3 regions of the Ferdinandcohnia sp. SAFN-114 genome follow, and region 3 is predicted to be linked to each of the others. Evidence: riboswitches for the same ligand, from Rfam matches in the RefSeq annotation. Region 3 holds a riboswitch; each other region holds the start of a gene.
What was found. Region 3 has a riboswitch for cyclic di-GMP ahead of ACR65M_RS20640 (EAL domain-containing protein). Riboswitches for the same ligand answer to the same signal wherever they lie in the genome.
Positions count from the first base shown of each region.

Region 1 (5,706 bases), on a different contig from region 3:
TGCGTTTCTTCAATAAGTTGAGATACTTTTTCTTCTTCAAGAAAATTAGAAAATAACAATTAAGTTAAAATTTTAAAAAACTAAGTTAAGTAAGATTTAAAGGACGGTTCTTAATGAAAAATCATATAAAGATAAATGGAAAGCTTCTTCAAACAAACAAACGTTTTTCACAATTAAAAAACAGTCAAAAGGAATGGATCGCAACGGAACTTTATATACTTTACCACAATAAGATGAAAGAAATACGTACAACAAGGAAACTCCCACCTGATCACCGCGATGCTGTTATATCGTCCCTCTATGAACAGATTCAGAATAGAGAAATATGGATTCCTTATGGTGAAGTAAAAAAATATGCATTTAGTAAAACCACAAAGATAGTAAAATCTTTTAAGAAACAATTTCCTAAGTTGAGTGAGGAAATTGAAGCCGAGCACGCTAACAAATAAAATGCAAGTCATTATTAAGCAATCGGGCGCTTATATGTAGTATGATTTTTGACCGTATTCATCGTTAATAACGATATTCAAGTAAAGTCCTATCATTGTTTACGATGAAAACTATTAACAAAATATATTAAGTAAACAAAGTTAGGGAATAGGCAGTTTGGGGTGGGTATGAAAGGCTGGTTTGCCTACTGAAACAACTGCTTCAGCCTTTCAAGACCAATCATGCCCACAGAGGCTCCAAGTCAAGTCCTTATACGCTTATTTATGGTTGGATGTAAAAAATGATAAAAGGTGCACCATTTCTGTGTTTTGAAACGGATACTACATATAAGGATGCGTTTGTTGAACATCTAAAGCCTAATTTCTTTCTAAACATGCGGAGGAATTATTTTTATCTTTCAAAACCCTTAACTTTGTAAATCTGCCCCAATGGTAAATACGGTGGCAACCAGTGGTAAACTTTGTGGTAATCGTTGGTAAATTAAATGGCAGAAGTGGTACATTCCTATGGCCGTATTAAACAACGGAGGCCGGTAGCAGCACTTTTTAGTTTATTCTGTTTCAGCTCGAGGAACTTAAAAGGTTTGGTACTTAGTTAAAAGAAAGGTTGCAGCCTAATTAAAAGGAATTATTTTTTCCGATTAATTATCAAAAACTCTTTATCTGAATAACGTGAATGAAACTCTACTCTAAATAATTATGAAAATAACCTATTGCATTAACATTGATATAATATCACTAAGTACCGTCAATTATGAAAAGTAATATAAGAGTATACATTTTAGGTGTTTTTTTGTTTTAAAACATACTTACAAATAAAAACATTAATATGATATAATCTTAATACATTAAATGTAAAATTTAACCCAAAATGTAACTTATAGTTGTAGCGAACTACTAATTTCTCTATTATACTCAATACATGAATTACTTAAATCCTAATGAGATTAAAATTAAGTTCGGACAAAAAGTCAGATTATTAAGAATAGAAAAAGGGATATAACAAGAGGAATTTGCTTATCGAACAGGGTTACATCGAAATTACATCAGCAATATTGAAAGGGGAAAAAGAAACGTTTCACTAGAAAACATTTTTCTATTATCCGGAGAAACATTGCCAAAATTTGAGGATTTATAAGGAAAGCTATGAAGGATTATTTTTACCTGGGCACTTGAATAATCCAGAGCTACTAGTGCAACCGACCTTACATTTATGTATTATAGGTGGGTTTTTTTTATTGTAGTTGAATCATTTTGATAAATAAGTAAATGTTTTTTAAATTAATTGTTAAATTCTACAATTTTCGCATTCCACATATACTACAATTGAAATAACTTAAAGGAAAACGTCAGAAAATGCCTATATTATACGAATTATTTTACGTGAGGTGTATTTTAAAATGAAAGCAGCAGAACAACTTCCAGAAGAGTTAATTTCAGATGAGATCATTACATCTTCTGAAATAAAATATTTTTTTAGAAGGTCGTATTTTATGGTAGATGATAATATGTATGTAGAACTTGTCGCACTGGCAGCAGAGTCAAGAATTAGATCGGATATTGAAGAAGAATTAAATTGCGAAGTGATCGACTCTACATCTAGAGAATTATACTTAGATTCCTCTTCGGTAGATTTTGCTATGGAGCTAAGAGAATCAGGTATTATTAAAGAAGTATATCCGCTTACAGAGGAACAGCTTAACTACCTAAAGATAAATTATAAAAATGATTTATTTTCTATAACAAAAGACACCATTTCCAAGTTAATTAAACATTGAGATAAAATGTAACCTTTGCTATAATTTAGCTATATTCTTTTAACTTTTCTTTTAAATTGCAACCATTTTCGGTTAGCAGGGTTACTAATAAACTTTCGGAGCCTTTGGGTTCATATTAAAGTAGAATCAGATTTTGACTGTCTACTTTTTATGAAAACCCAAGGGCTTTTTTGCGTTTAAAGGGGGGGAGGAATATGTGAGTATATAAAAGTTGCTCATAATTAAAAAGCTATTAAGAGAGGATGTTTAGTACATGCAGTTTGAAACATGTTGTTTTATCTGTAAGGGCCAATGTGAAACATTAATTCACATTAACGGTAAAACGTATTGTTCAACAGGTTGTCTTGAAAAGGGGGAAGTAGCTCATGTTTAAACTTACTTGCTTTGCTCCTATTCCGCCAGAACAATTAGGTACTGCACTTAGAGGATTACGTTTTGCAACAAAGAAAGATGGATTTGAATGGTATTTAGATGGCCATGTTTTTAGAATTGAGCCATTTAAAAATCAACCAAGAGAATCCATGAAAGCCTACAGAGCCTTTTTTAAAGGAGAAATTGATGGTGGTATCTATTTGTTTGATTCCTCGTTAGGCTGGTTAGATCCAATGGTCACAGGAGTCGAATTCGAATTATCCCATCACAAAATGAAAACAGAAGATTGGATTAAAGACCTTTTAAAACGTCCATCATACGAAATGGTAGACAGCAGAGGGTTATTCCAAAAAGGAAGAGTAGGGGTTGTGGTTGTTAATGGCAAAGTAACCTTTCAAATTCGTTCTTCTAAAGGTAAAAGACTGAAATTAATAGAGTGTCTAAAGGAGATTGAGCTATTGCAGAGTGAGTTAAGACCTGTTGAGTTCGATCTTTTTTCGTTCCAGGAAGAAGGTGTAGCAGTATGACATTTGATTTTTATACGAAAAACGCTAAGTTTTCAGTCGGTGAAAAAACATTTTCTAAGAATGGTGAGGTAATTGCATCGGGTGACATCTTCCTTTTTCAGATTTTACTAGGTTATCCCGCTTTGTTGATTATTACGGAGAATGAATTTTGTCCTCCTGCCATAATCAAATCAGAACCAATTACGTCTGTATTACCAGAATGGGAGTTTTTTGATGGAGTCCAAAGACCAGATAAATACACATTCCTAGTCGTTGTAAATCACGAAAGGAAATCTGTATCTAATCTCGTGTCAGCTGTAGACCAAGAACATGCAAGACAATTAATGTCTTTGCATTATGGTTCGGATACTATCATTTCGATTAAACACATAAGGATGGGGAAATTATCATGTTAAAAAACAAAGTTTTGGATTATTTTAGACCGTCATACATGCAAGAAAGACTATTTAAAATGCTAAAGACCGATGGAGTATTTATAAGAAACGATTGTCGAGTGGGTTTTCTATATTCTGTCCAAATTGGGGAGATACACGGAAAGCCCATTTTTATTGAGGTGGGATTAAAAGCTGGAAAGAAAATGATCATTACAAATGCGTTCATTGCTGAAATTGCAGCTTAATCATATTTTAGGAGGAATTATCATGAGTAAAAGTTGTGAAAATTGTCGCTTCAATACTGAAAGACCTGCGTTTGATTTAAAGAGATGTAAAGCTTGTTCTCGGACCGATAGGGCTCATTTCGAAAAGAATCCTAATGCTGCTGAAATCATGCAACTGCTAGTGGAAAAAGGCATCTATCCATCCTTGAAGAATGTAGATTCTCGTGTTAAAGCAATAAAGAAGACAATGGAAAAACAACTTATTGATTAAGAAGTAAAACGTCATGAATATACCCGTTTCAATGTTGTTGCTAAATTTGTTCCGAAAAAGATTAGCGAGATTGATTACGTGGGTTTAAATGAGTATTTCCATGATATTGGATTACTGATTCCAGTATTAAAAATGGATCATAAAGAGATAAAAAAAGAAGAGCTCCTTCTTGAGACATTGAGAGCTTATCGATACGAACCTTCCTATTATGTGAAGCCTAGCTTTAACAAAAAAGGGAGGAATTAAACAAACCTTCTCATTTTAGCCCTGAAGAATGGGGCACTTGTACCTCAACTAGATAATTATCAGCATGAATATGAGAAGGCCAAAAAAATAATGTTGCAATGTAAGGAGTTACATCAAGAAAAGAAGATTTCTCATGAATACGGTTCTGTTTCATTGGTTGCCAATGATCCGTTATATGATATCAATGCTATTTATGAGGATTTTGGAGAAGAAATGCTTATCCAGTACGGTAAGCCAGATTCTGAAAAACTACAACAATTCATTCAAAAAGGTATCATTACCAAAAAAGAAATCGACCAATTTAAAACAGTGGTTGATATTCGTTTAGATTTTATCATGATGAATCTTGATACCGAAAAACAAATGATGAGTATGCTACAGAATCGTACAATTCAAGCTTCACAAAACCGTATGAGAGCTTAAAAGATAAGGAGAGAATGAATATGAAAACACAGCAACAAATGTTTTCATTCCTCCAAAGAACTTTACTTTCACACGATGTTGAACTAGTTGGAAATAAAATTAAGGCTAAGAAACTTCTGAAATCTAGAAGTTTCTCTAGCTTTAAACTAACCTATCTAAAAAACGGTCAAGAGGTATCTCTAAATGCGGGAAAATACACAAAACGCTATACGAGTGATGATGAATTACTAAATTTAATCCATAGTTTCGGATTTTACAAAGAAAATAAAACACTCTGGGAAGAAATTAACTATGAAATGCAATCTTAAAGGACTAAAGACAATCCATCATAATCTTTTATCTTGGAAAGGCAACGAGATTAATCGAGATTATTAGAGCCGGATTTTAGCTGACCATTTTCCGAAGATTGTTAAGGACAAAGATGGTCATCCTACTGTAATTGAATTTTTGGGTCGTAAGTTTTATTCGAGAGGTGCCAAAGAGGTTACAAATGCTATTGATAACGAAAAACTAGAACAAGTTAAAACATTACTAGCAGAAACTAAGAGATTGCAGAATGAGGACGAATGGGTAAAGGCTGATGAATTTTACTTTCAACTCCTTGATAAAGGTCTCCTCGAATGGATGATTGAAGAACTTGAGGGAAAATCTAATAGTTCAGCAAAAAAGGAAAAAGGACGAATCACATAGCTCATTCATATATGATAAACCAAATTAGAGAGTATACTCTCCTTTCAATTTAGGAGGATTTTTATGGGACATTACTTTTTTAAATGGATTCAGGAGCATGGTAAAGGGAGATGGAATGTTGTTCAAGTCATTGATGATCAGGCTCGTTATTTTGTATTAAAAACCGCGGTTCTTGAAGTGATTGGGAGAAGCGGGAAGGAAAACTAATTCCTTTTAAAAAGACACATTAATAGGGAGAGAAGAATTATGAAAAATATACTAAGTAGAACTGTTATAAAAACCGATAGTGAAATGAGACAGATGCTAGAATTTTTGGGCTATGATCTAACAGATGATAGCGGAGAATTTGACC
Region 1 covers NZ_JBPFDQ010000129.1:3,972-9,677, reverse strand. Annotated here, with positions in the region: gene ACR65M_RS25195 (hypothetical protein) at 114-449, shown strand; partial or broken gene ACR65M_RS25190 (helix-turn-helix domain-containing protein) at 1,465-1,587, shown strand; cyclic di-GMP riboswitch class II at 1,580-1,662, shown strand; gene ACR65M_RS25185 (hypothetical protein) at 1,850-2,227, shown strand; gene ACR65M_RS25180 (hypothetical protein) at 2,593-3,126, shown strand; gene ACR65M_RS25175 (hypothetical protein) at 3,123-3,521, shown strand; gene ACR65M_RS25170 (hypothetical protein) at 3,515-3,745, shown strand; gene ACR65M_RS25165 (hypothetical protein) at 3,768-3,995, shown strand; gene ACR65M_RS25160 (hypothetical protein) at 4,074-4,241, shown strand; gene ACR65M_RS25155 (hypothetical protein) at 4,332-4,664, shown strand; gene ACR65M_RS25150 (hypothetical protein) at 4,685-4,972, shown strand; gene ACR65M_RS25145 (hypothetical protein) at 5,112-5,354, shown strand; gene ACR65M_RS25140 (hypothetical protein) at 5,418-5,561, shown strand; gene ACR65M_RS25135 (hypothetical protein) at 5,601-5,706, shown strand, end outside.
Region 1: linked by a shared signal. The riboswitch ahead of ACR65M_RS25185 (hypothetical protein) and the one ahead of ACR65M_RS20640 (EAL domain-containing protein) in region 3 are both predicted to bind cyclic di-GMP.

Region 2 (5,706 bases), on a different contig from region 3:
TATACCAATCCAAGGTAAAGCCCTCAAAATTGCTCATCGTGCCACCACTATTGAATGAGTAATACACGAGATAGAAAATCGGTGCATATAAAATGAAGAAAATAATAAATAGATACGCCTTAGAAGAAATAGCCAGTTTATCTTTCATTTTTAGCACCTCGTTTCTTGCGGTTTCCAGTTGCGACCATAATTACTACCATAAAAATAATCAGGAAGACAGCTATTGTTGAACCCATGCCCCAATCCTGAGTGACAAGAAACTGTTGTTCAATGGCAGTACCAAGTGTAATCACTTTGTTTCCTGCAATTAGTCGTGTCAGCATGAATAAAGATAGAGCAGGAATAAATACAACCTGACAGCCTGATTTTACCCCTTGAATCGTAAGTGGGAAAATCACACGACGAAACGTAGTCCATTTAGATGCCCCAAGGTCGCGAGAAGCATCTAGCAGACTAGGGTTCAATTCATTTAGTGAGTTGAAGATTGGTAAAATCATAAACGGAATAAAAATATAAACAGACACAAACACAAAGCTAAAATCTGTAAATAATAATTGTTTAGAGCCAATACCAAACACTTCTAGAATAGCGTTAGCTGTTCCATACGTTCCAAAAATCCCGATAAAAGCATAGGCTTTTAATAGTAGATTAATCCAAGATGGAGCAATGATTAGTAATAACCAAAGATGTTTATGCTTTGTTCTTGTAATTAGATATGCTGTAGGATATGCCACCAATAGAGTTACAGCAGTAATTAAAAACGCATACCAAAAAGAGCTTAGCGTCATTTTTAAGTAAACGGGTGTGAAGAATGTTTTATAGTTTACTAAAGATAAATTTCCCTCTATATCAAAAAAAGAATAATAGAGAACAAGTGTAACTGGAGCGATAACAAATATGAGAATCCATAATGCATAAGGGATAAAAACAAGATTACGTGTTACCTTATTTTCCATGGCTTTCCCCGTCCACGTATGCCTCTAAACGACGATCATATTCTTCTTCTGTTTCACCAAGACGCATAACGTGTATTGCCTCTGGGTCAAAATGAAGTCCAATTTCTTCGCCAACTTTAGCCTTCTTAGTTGAATGAACAAGCCACTCATTTCCATCCTTATCCAAACCGCAAATTTCATAATGTACTCCTCTAAATAACTGGGAATCCACTACAACTTGTAGTTTTCCTTTTTCAACAGAAGTAATTTCTAAATCTTCTGGACGGATGACAATTTCGACTAATTCATTGTCTGAAAAACCTTGGTCAACGCATTCAAATGTCTTTCCGACGAATTCTACGAGAAAGTCCCGATGCATTTTTCCTTTTACGATATTAGATTCACCGATAAAATCAGCAACAAAACGATTGATTGGTTCATCGTATATATCAATTGGGGTACCACTTTGTTGAATTTTTCCTTCATTAAGTACAAATATCTCATCAGACATGGCAAGAGCTTCTTCTTGGTCATGGGTAACGAAGATAAAAGTAATACCAAGCCGCTTCTGAAGGTCGCGAAGCTCGTATTGCATTTCGGTACGAAGCTTCAAATCGAGAGCGGATAATGGTTCATCCAATAAGATAATCTCGGGTTCATTAACAATTGCACGTGCAATCGCAACACGCTGTCTCTGACCACCTGACATTTCTTGAATTTCACGATTTTCATAGCCTGCAAGATTAACAAAGCTTAAAGCTTCTTTTACCTTTTTATCTATTTCAGATTGCTTCAATTTCTTTATACGTAACCCAAAAGCAATATTTTCAAATACATTAAGATGTGGAAACAGGGCGTAATCCTGAAACACTGTATTTACTTGACGTTTATTTGCAGGTGTCGTATTTACTTTTTTACCATTAAAATAAACCTCACCACTTGATGGTTCAATAAATCCTGCGATTAACCGAAGTATCGTGGTTTTTCCACACCCAGATGGACCGAGAAGAGTATAAAATTTTCCTCTTTCTATTTCAAAGCTAACATTGTCGAGAACAGCTGGATCATTGTCATACTGCTTTGTGACATTTTTAAATTGGATAATAGGTATACTGTTCATAGCAACCCCCTTCTTTCTATTAATAGAGATAAGATTCATAACGTAATCCGGCATAATTATACACGAATCGGCAAAAAAAACAATAATAATTATAATTGTCAAGTCAGAAAACTAGGGAAGACTATTTTCTTATTGAAACAAGAGAAGTGTATAGGGCATTTGGGATAGGAAAATTTTCCCGTTTTTAGCAAAAGATTATAACGATTTCATTGACCAAAGAGGAAAATAGAAATATAATTATAGTACTATTTAAAATACTCTTTCTTTAATGAGTTAATTGGATAAAGTAAGGGCAAATTCATTGAAAGATGAAGACGCAAAACTATAGGGGCTAAAGTTCACTAGTGTTCAAAATGGAAGATAAAAAGGACCGAGAAGTTCAAGGCGGCGTAGCTTTTTTGTACCAGAGCGTATGTAATTATACGTGAGGAACGTAGAAGTAAGCCAACCCAGAAATTCTATGTGTCATTTTTACCTGAGTTTTGGAACATCCTCATTTTGGACATGCCAGCCAGTTACCGAGTACAGCTCGTATCGAAAGAACGTAGATTAATCGGTATATGATTAGTCTTTTTTTATACCAATTTATTAACAATATGTTGCTACTATATTACTAGATTTTTGGAATTGGAACATTTCAAACGAATTTTGGAACATCCTCTAAAAAAATTTGGAAGTGATTACATGGAGAAAACAATCCAGAATCTTAACTTGCTAAAAAAATTAAGCGAACTAATTGAGATGATTGGTTCTGAGAAGACTCTAATTTCTGACGAGGTTCGTACTTTACTTAATCAAACATGTCAGGAAAAAGAAGAACAAGAGATTACCAGTACCCTTTTAAATCAACTCCAAGAAATAAACGAACAAATGGAAAACATGCATTGGATGAATAAGCATTACCGAATCCTACATGATTTCGCACAAGTCTGCAGTAAAACATTAAATGAATCCGTCCTTCTCCAAAAGTCTTATGAAATGGTTTCACGTGTTATGCCTACTGATGCATTTTATATTGCATTGCATAATCCTGGTGACAAACATATTCATTTAGTCTTTATTATGGATAATGGCGAACCAGCTCCTCCAAGTACCGTAGACTTTGGCGAAAACTACACATCAAAAGTCATCAAAACAAGGGAAATCGTCCACCTCAAACATCAAAACCAGAACATTGAATATGATACGAAAATGGGTGAGGGGGACGAGGACACAAGCTCCTGTCTTTTTGTACCCGTTGTCATTGATGACCAGGTCAAAGGTGTCATCTCAACTCAGAGCTTTAAAGATTTTGCTTATCGGAAAGAGCATGAGGAACTACTACAAATGATCGGTGCGCAAGTGATCAACTCGATTGAAACAGCAAGATTATATGAGAAAATTTACACAATGTCTCGTACGGATGAATTAACAGGTTTAAAAAACCACCGTGCATTCCATGAGGATTTAGCACAACTGATCAAAAATGAGAATGATGAAATAACAGTTATGATGATAGACTCTGATGATTTAAAACAGGTCAATGATCGGTTTGGGCACGATGCTGGTGACCTATATTTACAGGTACTAGCATACGGAATGAAAACGGTATGTAATGAAAAGTTTGAGGGGTATCGTTATGCCGGAGATGAGTTCATGATTCTGATTAAAAATAGCAGCGACACGTGTGTAAAGGAAATTTACGCAACATTAAATGAGTATTACAATGAAAATCCAATCATCATGGAGAATGAAAAAATCATTGTTTCGATCAGTACGGGTGTCGGGATATATCCACACCATGGAACGACCGTAGATTCTTTAAAAAAGGCAGCCGACCAAGCGCTATATGCTGCAAAAGAAAGTGGAAAAAAACGCATCGTAATAGCGAAATAAAAAAGCTCATCCAAATGGATGAGCTTTTTACTCGTTGTCAAGCTCCAGGCACCATCGGCTCGAGGTCACAAGCCAAACGCTTCTGAAGGTAAAAATCACCTTCTGTCAGCGCTCGTCTTGTGCTTGTCGCCGATAGACGGGCGCCCTGCGCTTTTCTTAGTTGATATGGGCAATAATGCCTTCTTCGTCGTCCAACACAAGTTTGATTCCGGCATATGGGTCACGGTTAAGAAATTCGCCTAGCCATAAACGAATTGCTTCAATTAAGTTCGCCATAATGAGAATCTGCTTTCGATCGTTCACGTATACTTCTGCGGAGAATCCGTACTCATCGTCATACATCAGCTCCACTTCAACCTCTTCAGGCTTTACTTGCTTTTTTAAGCCGATATAGACACAAACTGCATTTATAATTTCCTGTTCAGAAAGTATTAGCGTTGCCATGGATCAGTCTCTTTTTTCTTTTTATCTTTAATCATGACGAAGATTTTTCGAATGATGGAGATCAGAACGTAAATCGCAAGAACGTTAATCATTAATCCTAAAAATGAACCAAGCATACCCATTCCACCTAAAAGACCTCCGAATAGGAATCCTGCAAGTCCACCAAGCATAAGACCTTTCATTAATCCACCAGACATGAATCCACCTTTAGGAGTGGTAGGAGTAGTAGATTTGTTAGTAACATTGTTGTCTTGTTTTTTCTGTTGTTGCTGGAAGTTTGATTTATTTTTGTTCCCAATATTACTATTGAATCCTCTTTTACCTGATTTGTATCCCTTTGCTTCTACAGACGTTGGTTGGTCTTGGAAAACAAAGCTCCCAAGCGGGGAAAAAATCAAAGTAAGTGCTACTAATGCTGATAATATCTTTTTCATATGATAGAAATACCTCCATAAGTTAGTTATTTTATTTATAATAGTATACCTTATTATCCAATCTATTGCGCTTTGCAATACCTCCTCATCAACTTTCTCTCTTATATACGATGAAAGCAGAGTTTGGTTTCGCTTTTTTTAAAAAATACGATTGGTAAATAGTAACAAGAGCCCTAACGAAATTGTTAGGGCTCGCAGAATGTATTACATAAACATATCAAGGATCAAGACAATACCCAAACCTACAATAGAAGTTGTGAATAGTAATAGACCCCATGTCTTAAAGGTATCTTTAATGCTCAGACCGAAATATTCTTTAAATAACCAGAATGATGCGTCGTTAACGTGTGTGATTGTGTTACTACCAGCCGCTGTTGCAAGAACCATTAATACTGGGCTAACATCAAATGTATCGATTAGAGGACCTACAATACCAGCAGCAGTTATCGCTGATACAACACCTGTACCTGTAGCAATACGAATTAAGGCAGTAATAAACCAAGCCATAATCAACGGTGAAATTGTAGTATTTTCCATCATCGAAGCAATATAGTCACCAACACCAGAATCAAGAATGACTTGTTTGAAGGCACCACCTGCACCTACAATAAAGATTATCATCGCAATTCCTTTGATAGCGCTTGAGAAAGAGTCCATTACAGTGTTAATGTCTCGACCTGTACGTATACCAAATACATAAATACCGATTAAAACAGCCAGAAGTAAACTAATTTCTGCACTACCTAGGAAGTTAATAATTTCATGGAACAAGCTTCCTTCTTCGATAAACATATTTAGAATAGTTGCAGTCATAATCATGATTGCTGGGATTAATGGAACAAAAAGACTTAAACCAAAACTAGGCATTTCTTCTTCAGTGAACTCTTTTGGTTTTTCC
Region 2 covers NZ_JBPFDQ010000021.1:631-6,336, reverse strand. Annotated here, with positions in the region: gene ACR65M_RS08855 (ABC transporter permease) at 1-148, opposite strand, end outside; gene ACR65M_RS08850 (ABC transporter permease) at 138-956, opposite strand; gene ACR65M_RS08845 (ABC transporter ATP-binding protein) at 946-2,055, opposite strand; cyclic di-GMP riboswitch class I at 2,337-2,400, shown strand; gene ACR65M_RS08840 (sensor domain-containing diguanylate cyclase) at 2,740-3,930, shown strand; gene ACR65M_RS08835 (YxcD family protein) at 4,087-4,374, opposite strand; gene ACR65M_RS08830 (hypothetical protein) at 4,362-4,808, opposite strand; gene ACR65M_RS08825 (gluconate:H+ symporter) at 5,013-5,706, opposite strand, start outside.
Region 2: linked by a shared signal. The riboswitch ahead of ACR65M_RS08840 (sensor domain-containing diguanylate cyclase) and the one ahead of ACR65M_RS20640 (EAL domain-containing protein) in region 3 are both predicted to bind cyclic di-GMP.

Region 3 (5,706 bases):
ATGCAAAAACTATTGATTTTCATCCTAAATAAAGCTTGTGAAGAAATGTACTTAAGTTATCCAGGTGCTTCCGCGGAAAAACTAAATGAAAAATAGGTTTCGGATGTTACAGAATTTAAGTTATGCCAGTTAAAAAAGTCCTATTTAAGTGCGATTCGTGATCTTTATGGATCAATTTTAAGCTATATTTTTTAGGACATTCCGATAATAATCAACTTGTATTCAAGACGCTTGATCAAGCTACAGTACTATTATTAGCTGGGGAACATCCACTAATCCATAGTGACGTGGGTTCCATTACACATCTAAAGGATTTAAACGAAAGAAAGATCGCGAAAATGACACAAAGTATGTCACGAGTTAGTCGCTGTATTGATAATGGACCAATGGAATCTATTTTTTTTGAACACTGAAATGTGAGAAATATTATTTGCATAAATATAAGGCATTTGAGAAGTTACTACTGCGATAAATGAGTACATCCATTTTACATAATCAGAAAGGAATGTTTCTAAAGAGGGCGAAGTTAGAGTAATGAAATTTGTTTATCCAAGAGTATTAACTGAAAAAGAACACAATCGGATGGAGGAAGTGATTAGGAAGGGTATTTCTACATTCCTACAATCTATTGATCAATCCCTCATTGATTGTGGTTTGTTGGATAGAAGTTTGGATAAGGTTTTCCCTTGTACGAATGAAGAAGGCAATAACTTTTATAATCACAATAGATATCAAAAACGATTAAACGACCTTAGCCCTATGGAATATAGAGCTAAGCCGCTTAAATCCTTTTTATTATTTCCACTATCTATTTGACAGGGGGCAGTTCAAATTCGCAATGCCTTTAAATGATTTTTTCAAAGTACCTTTCTAGGATTAAACTTTAAATCTACTAACCGTATTCTGGAGCTCTTCCGCAAGGTTTGAGAGAGCATTTGCAGACGCTGATATTTCCTCCATAGATGCAAGTTGTTCTTCTGCTGAAGCCGCGACATTTTGTGAGTGCATAGATGTTTCATTAGAAACATGAGAAATTTCAGTTACAGTACTTGATACTTCTTGAATACTTGCTGTTACTTCTTCTGTTGTGGCTGCCATGTCATTAATTTGGTGAGCTAACTTCTCCATATAAGTAAGGATCTCATTAAAATTTTCTTCTGTTTGTTGAACAATATCTAAACCATCTTTAACATCGTATGTTACTTGTTCAATTGATTTATTTGACTGAATCATATCTTGTTGAATATCAGAGATTAGCTTAGAAATTTGTGAAGAAGATTGTCTTGATTGTTCCGCTAATTTTCTTACTTCATCTGCAACCACGGCAAATCCTTTTCCGTGTTCTCCTGCTCTTGCTGCTTCAATGGCTGCATTAAGCGCTAATAAATTCGTTTGTTCTGCTATTTCGGAAATTACGCCAGATATATCACCAATTTCTTTGGAACGCTTATCTAATGATTTAAGTACTGCTCCACTTTCAGTTACAGACAGGCTGATAGAATTAATTTGTTTCACGGTTTTATCTACAAAATCCCCGCCTTCTTTTGCTTTTTGAGTAGCTTGAGAACTAACTTCTGAAATGAAAGATGCATTTTCAGCAATTGATTGGACCTGTGTTGCTACTTCATCTAATGAACTCGCACTCTCTTGTACACTTGCGGTTGAATGTTCTGCTCCACTTGCAACTTGCTGAATAGATTCTGTAATTGTTTCTGTTGCTTTACTGGTTTGTTCACTACTAGCAGTTAATTCCTCAGAGGAAGAAGCTACTTGTTCTGAAGCTATTATGACCTCATTCATCATTTTTTTAAGGTTCTTAGTCATGAGGTTGTAACTCTTAGATAGGTCTCCTAATTCATCACCTGAGTTATCCGTAATTTCAGCTGTAAAATCGCCATTACCTGCTAATTCAAGAGCATTTGAAACGGAATGTAACCTTTTCTTAATTCTTAGTGAAAATAGTATAACTACTAACGTTGAAAGGGCAATTACTACAGCGAGAATGATTAGGAAAGTTACTAGGAAACTTTTTAAGATCTTTTCAATAATAGATTGCGGAGCACCTACATATAACATCCCTATAGGATTTTCATTTTTATCTAATAAAGGCATATAAGCAGTTTGATATAGTTTGCCTGCTACATTAGCCTCTCCATAGTAATTTTCCCCGTTTTTTAAAACTGATTCTACCACTTCTTTTGATGCTTTTGTTCCAACAGCACGTTCATTATTAGATATAACATTGGTAGTTAATCGAGTATCTTCTAAGAAAATTGTTACTGTATCACCTGTGTCTTCACCAATTACATCAACAATTTCGTAATTATCATTCATGAGAGTTGAACCTTTATAAAGTTTATCGCCTTTTAACTCCCATTCACCTGGGTATATGCTATTTAGATATCTGAAGGATAGATTAAGGTCCCCGTTTGCTTTTTCGGTCGCAAATTCCTCAATACCTTTTGTGATTTGATAGTTAACAACTACACCAACAATTGCCGACAAAGAAAGAATAATAGCTATAACAAGTATATTGATTTTTGTACCTAACTTTAAATTTGTAAAAACTTTCATCATTTACACTCCAATGTTTTATTTTTCTGTACTCTAAAATAATTTCTCTACTTGTTCCCTAATAATTTTTAGACTTGATAATTGATTGAACAATCTCGTTATATTAATAATTGGTATCAATTGTTCATCAGTTTAATTATTCTTTCTAAAGAGTTTTTGAGGTTTCCATATCATTAAATGGGACAATATCATCATTTGAAAGCTCTAAAATCTCCTTAGAATGATTAACTAATAGACCAATATGTATATCATGTGTCTTAACCAAGATAAACTTTGAAGTTTCTGATAGAATGGATTAATTGCTAAACAATAACTGTTTCATATCAATAGCGGGGACGACCTCTTCACGTTTTTCACTATTGCCCTCATGTACTCAGGGGCTTGTTTGAAGTATAGTAGTCATAATTGCTTTATCTATTGAAAGAACTCCATGAATAGGTAAAGCAAAATCTCCTTGTCCACTTGGATAATGACAAATTTTTGCATTTTAGAATTCTCCTATATAGCGTTTTAAATTGAGAATTATATGGTAATTTAAACAAAATAAAAAACACCTTCAACCCTTTGTCTGGCTAACAAGGACCAAACGTGTTATTAGCAAGAAGCAGGGACTCTGCCTTACACCAATTTCACATATTTTATATTAATATTGATCAGAGACAGGAACGCTATCCTAATTCAATATTGTAGTGTTTTAGTATTTAATTTAATAGGTTTACTTAATAGATATCCTTATGCGTACTGTACTCCCAAATTGGAAGCTGTTTCTAGATCAGTTTTTCTTTCTATACCTTCTAAAATAATATTGCTCCCTTACTTTTCATAAAAAAATTTTTAGTAAAAGAAATAAGTTCTTGTTTATTACTAATGCAAGGTTTTAGAAAAATAACGGTCTAATTTTAAATAAGGGGGCTCTAGTTCCATAACGTTCTTGATATCAGGATATCCTTTTCCATAATCATCAATTACGATTCTGAATCCTAGTTCTTTTAAAAGATAAATCCTCTCCCTAAAGGTTTTATATTGTTCCACAATTTCAGATTCCGAAATTTCTAGAATAGATTCTTGTTTAAAAAGATAATTTCTAACGATGGTCATAATGAATTCTAAAAATGTATCATGTAGAATTGTGGAAGGTAAAATATTAAGAAAAAGTTTGCCTTCTTCTATTGTATAACCAGTCAAATGAATATGTTACTATCGCCTTTTCGATTGATAATAAGTCTAACTCATAAAGCAATCTATTTATTTTTGCGTTTTGAAAGATATTTTCTGGACTGGTATTATCTCTCGTTCTAAGAAGAGCTTCAAATCCAAATGTTTTTTATCAGTTAGGTTGAAATACAGGCTGAAAATGATGAAATATTTTTCCCGTATATTTCCTTTTAATTGACATATTTGATCACCTCCTTTATTTTCACGATAAAAAGAGAACCTGAAGAAAATACAGGTTCTCTTGAACTGTTTCCTCATGGCAGCTAGGCTACCATAGCATTACTCCTTTAGGCCCTTAGCTTTGCGTCCTTACCTTTCGATAAGTTTGCCTTTATCTGATATTAAACATTACGACTTTTAGACTAGTTCTACAGTACTATTATACTAAGTTTCGACAAAATTCCAATAGTTTTTACATAAAAAGACAAAATAAAATGGATAATAGGATTTTATTGTTTTATCAAAGAGTAGTGGTTGGTGGTTGTTGTGAAGAATGAAAAAATAAAAAGCGGTTCTTTAAAAATACTTTCCGTTGTATCAGAACCTAGAGGATCACCAGGACATTGAAAGTGGATGTACAAATGGGAATGTTGTTCATAAAATAAAAAGGACACAGAAGTAACTTCTTCAACTACCATGAAAATAAACATCTCTAATTACAAAAAGAGACAACATCAAAGAGGACCCTCCTAATTCGTAAAAAAAGAGAGCTATTATTCATTGATTTATAGATTGAACCATTATATACATCTTAGGATATTTTCATTCTCTGTGGTGAAGAGCTGATTTTTGCGATTCACGGATGGCTAACTGTGCTGGTTAGTTCAATAAGAAAAGTAGGATTTGACTTGGATAATATAATTAAAAAGCAGAAAAAGGATGATTATGAGGAGAATTTCTCGTTCTAATATACAATACTTGGAAGTTGTGTCTAATAAATGTACCTAAAAATAGTTTCCTCTTATCGACATTGATTGTCCTAGCCCTAGTTTGATGTATTATAACTAAAATAACCGGTATAATTCCATAATCTAATTATGGACATAGGAATGTGTGTTACTTATAATGTAAACACTCGTTATAATGTTATATTTTTATAATTTTAAGTAACTTTTATAAAACAGGAGAATTTAAAGTGGGTAAATACTCTAGAGAAATAAAACAAACTTTTTCAGATACAGGTATGGTTTACAAATTTATAAAAAAAGACAATTGTTTTATCCACACATTTTGTGATGGAGAATTGTTATATAAATTAGGTTTTGAGCCCAGGGATATAGTAGGTAAATCGTTGTTTGATTTTTACCCGGAAGACTATGCAGCTGAGAAATTGGAATATTATAAAAAATCATGGGACGGGGAACATTGTGTTTTCGAGAGTTTTATAGCTGGTTTTAGCTATATTTGTACACTAAGGCCTGTGTTTCAGCAAGGAGACGTAATTGAGGTAGTTGGTACCAGTATCAATATTTCGGATAGAAAAGTTCTCGAAGAAGAAGCTCAACAAATCGAAAATTTATCTCGAACAGTACTTGAAACAATGTCAGAAGGGATTTTTCTTGTAGAGAAATGCAACCAGAATAATAATGTTAAAGTCACTGCGTTAAATCAAAATGTAGAATTACAGTTCGGTATGAAGTCTGGATATTATAATGAAAGTACATTACTATGCATGGGTTTAAAATTTTTAAAAGAGGATGGAACAACTTTATCTTTTTTCGAATTGCCAGGAATTGTTACACAGGAATTGGGAGTTTCCTTTAACAACTTTATTATGGGGAAAGAGCATGAAAATGGTGTTGTGAGCTGGTACTCTGTAAATTCAAAACCACTTAACTATCCTTTGGAATATGGAAAAGGTACTCTTGTATCTTTTAAAGATATTACATTCCAGAAGGAACAAGAGATTAAATTATT
Region 3 covers NZ_JBPFDQ010000078.1:10,843-16,548, forward strand. Annotated here, with positions in the region: gene ACR65M_RS20630 (IS3 family transposase) at 535-816, shown strand; gene ACR65M_RS20635 (methyl-accepting chemotaxis protein) at 877-2,574, opposite strand; gene ACR65M_RS20640 (EAL domain-containing protein) at 3,439-3,759, opposite strand; cyclic di-GMP riboswitch class I at 4,045-4,129, opposite strand; gene ACR65M_RS20645 (ATP-binding protein) at 4,925-5,706, shown strand, end outside.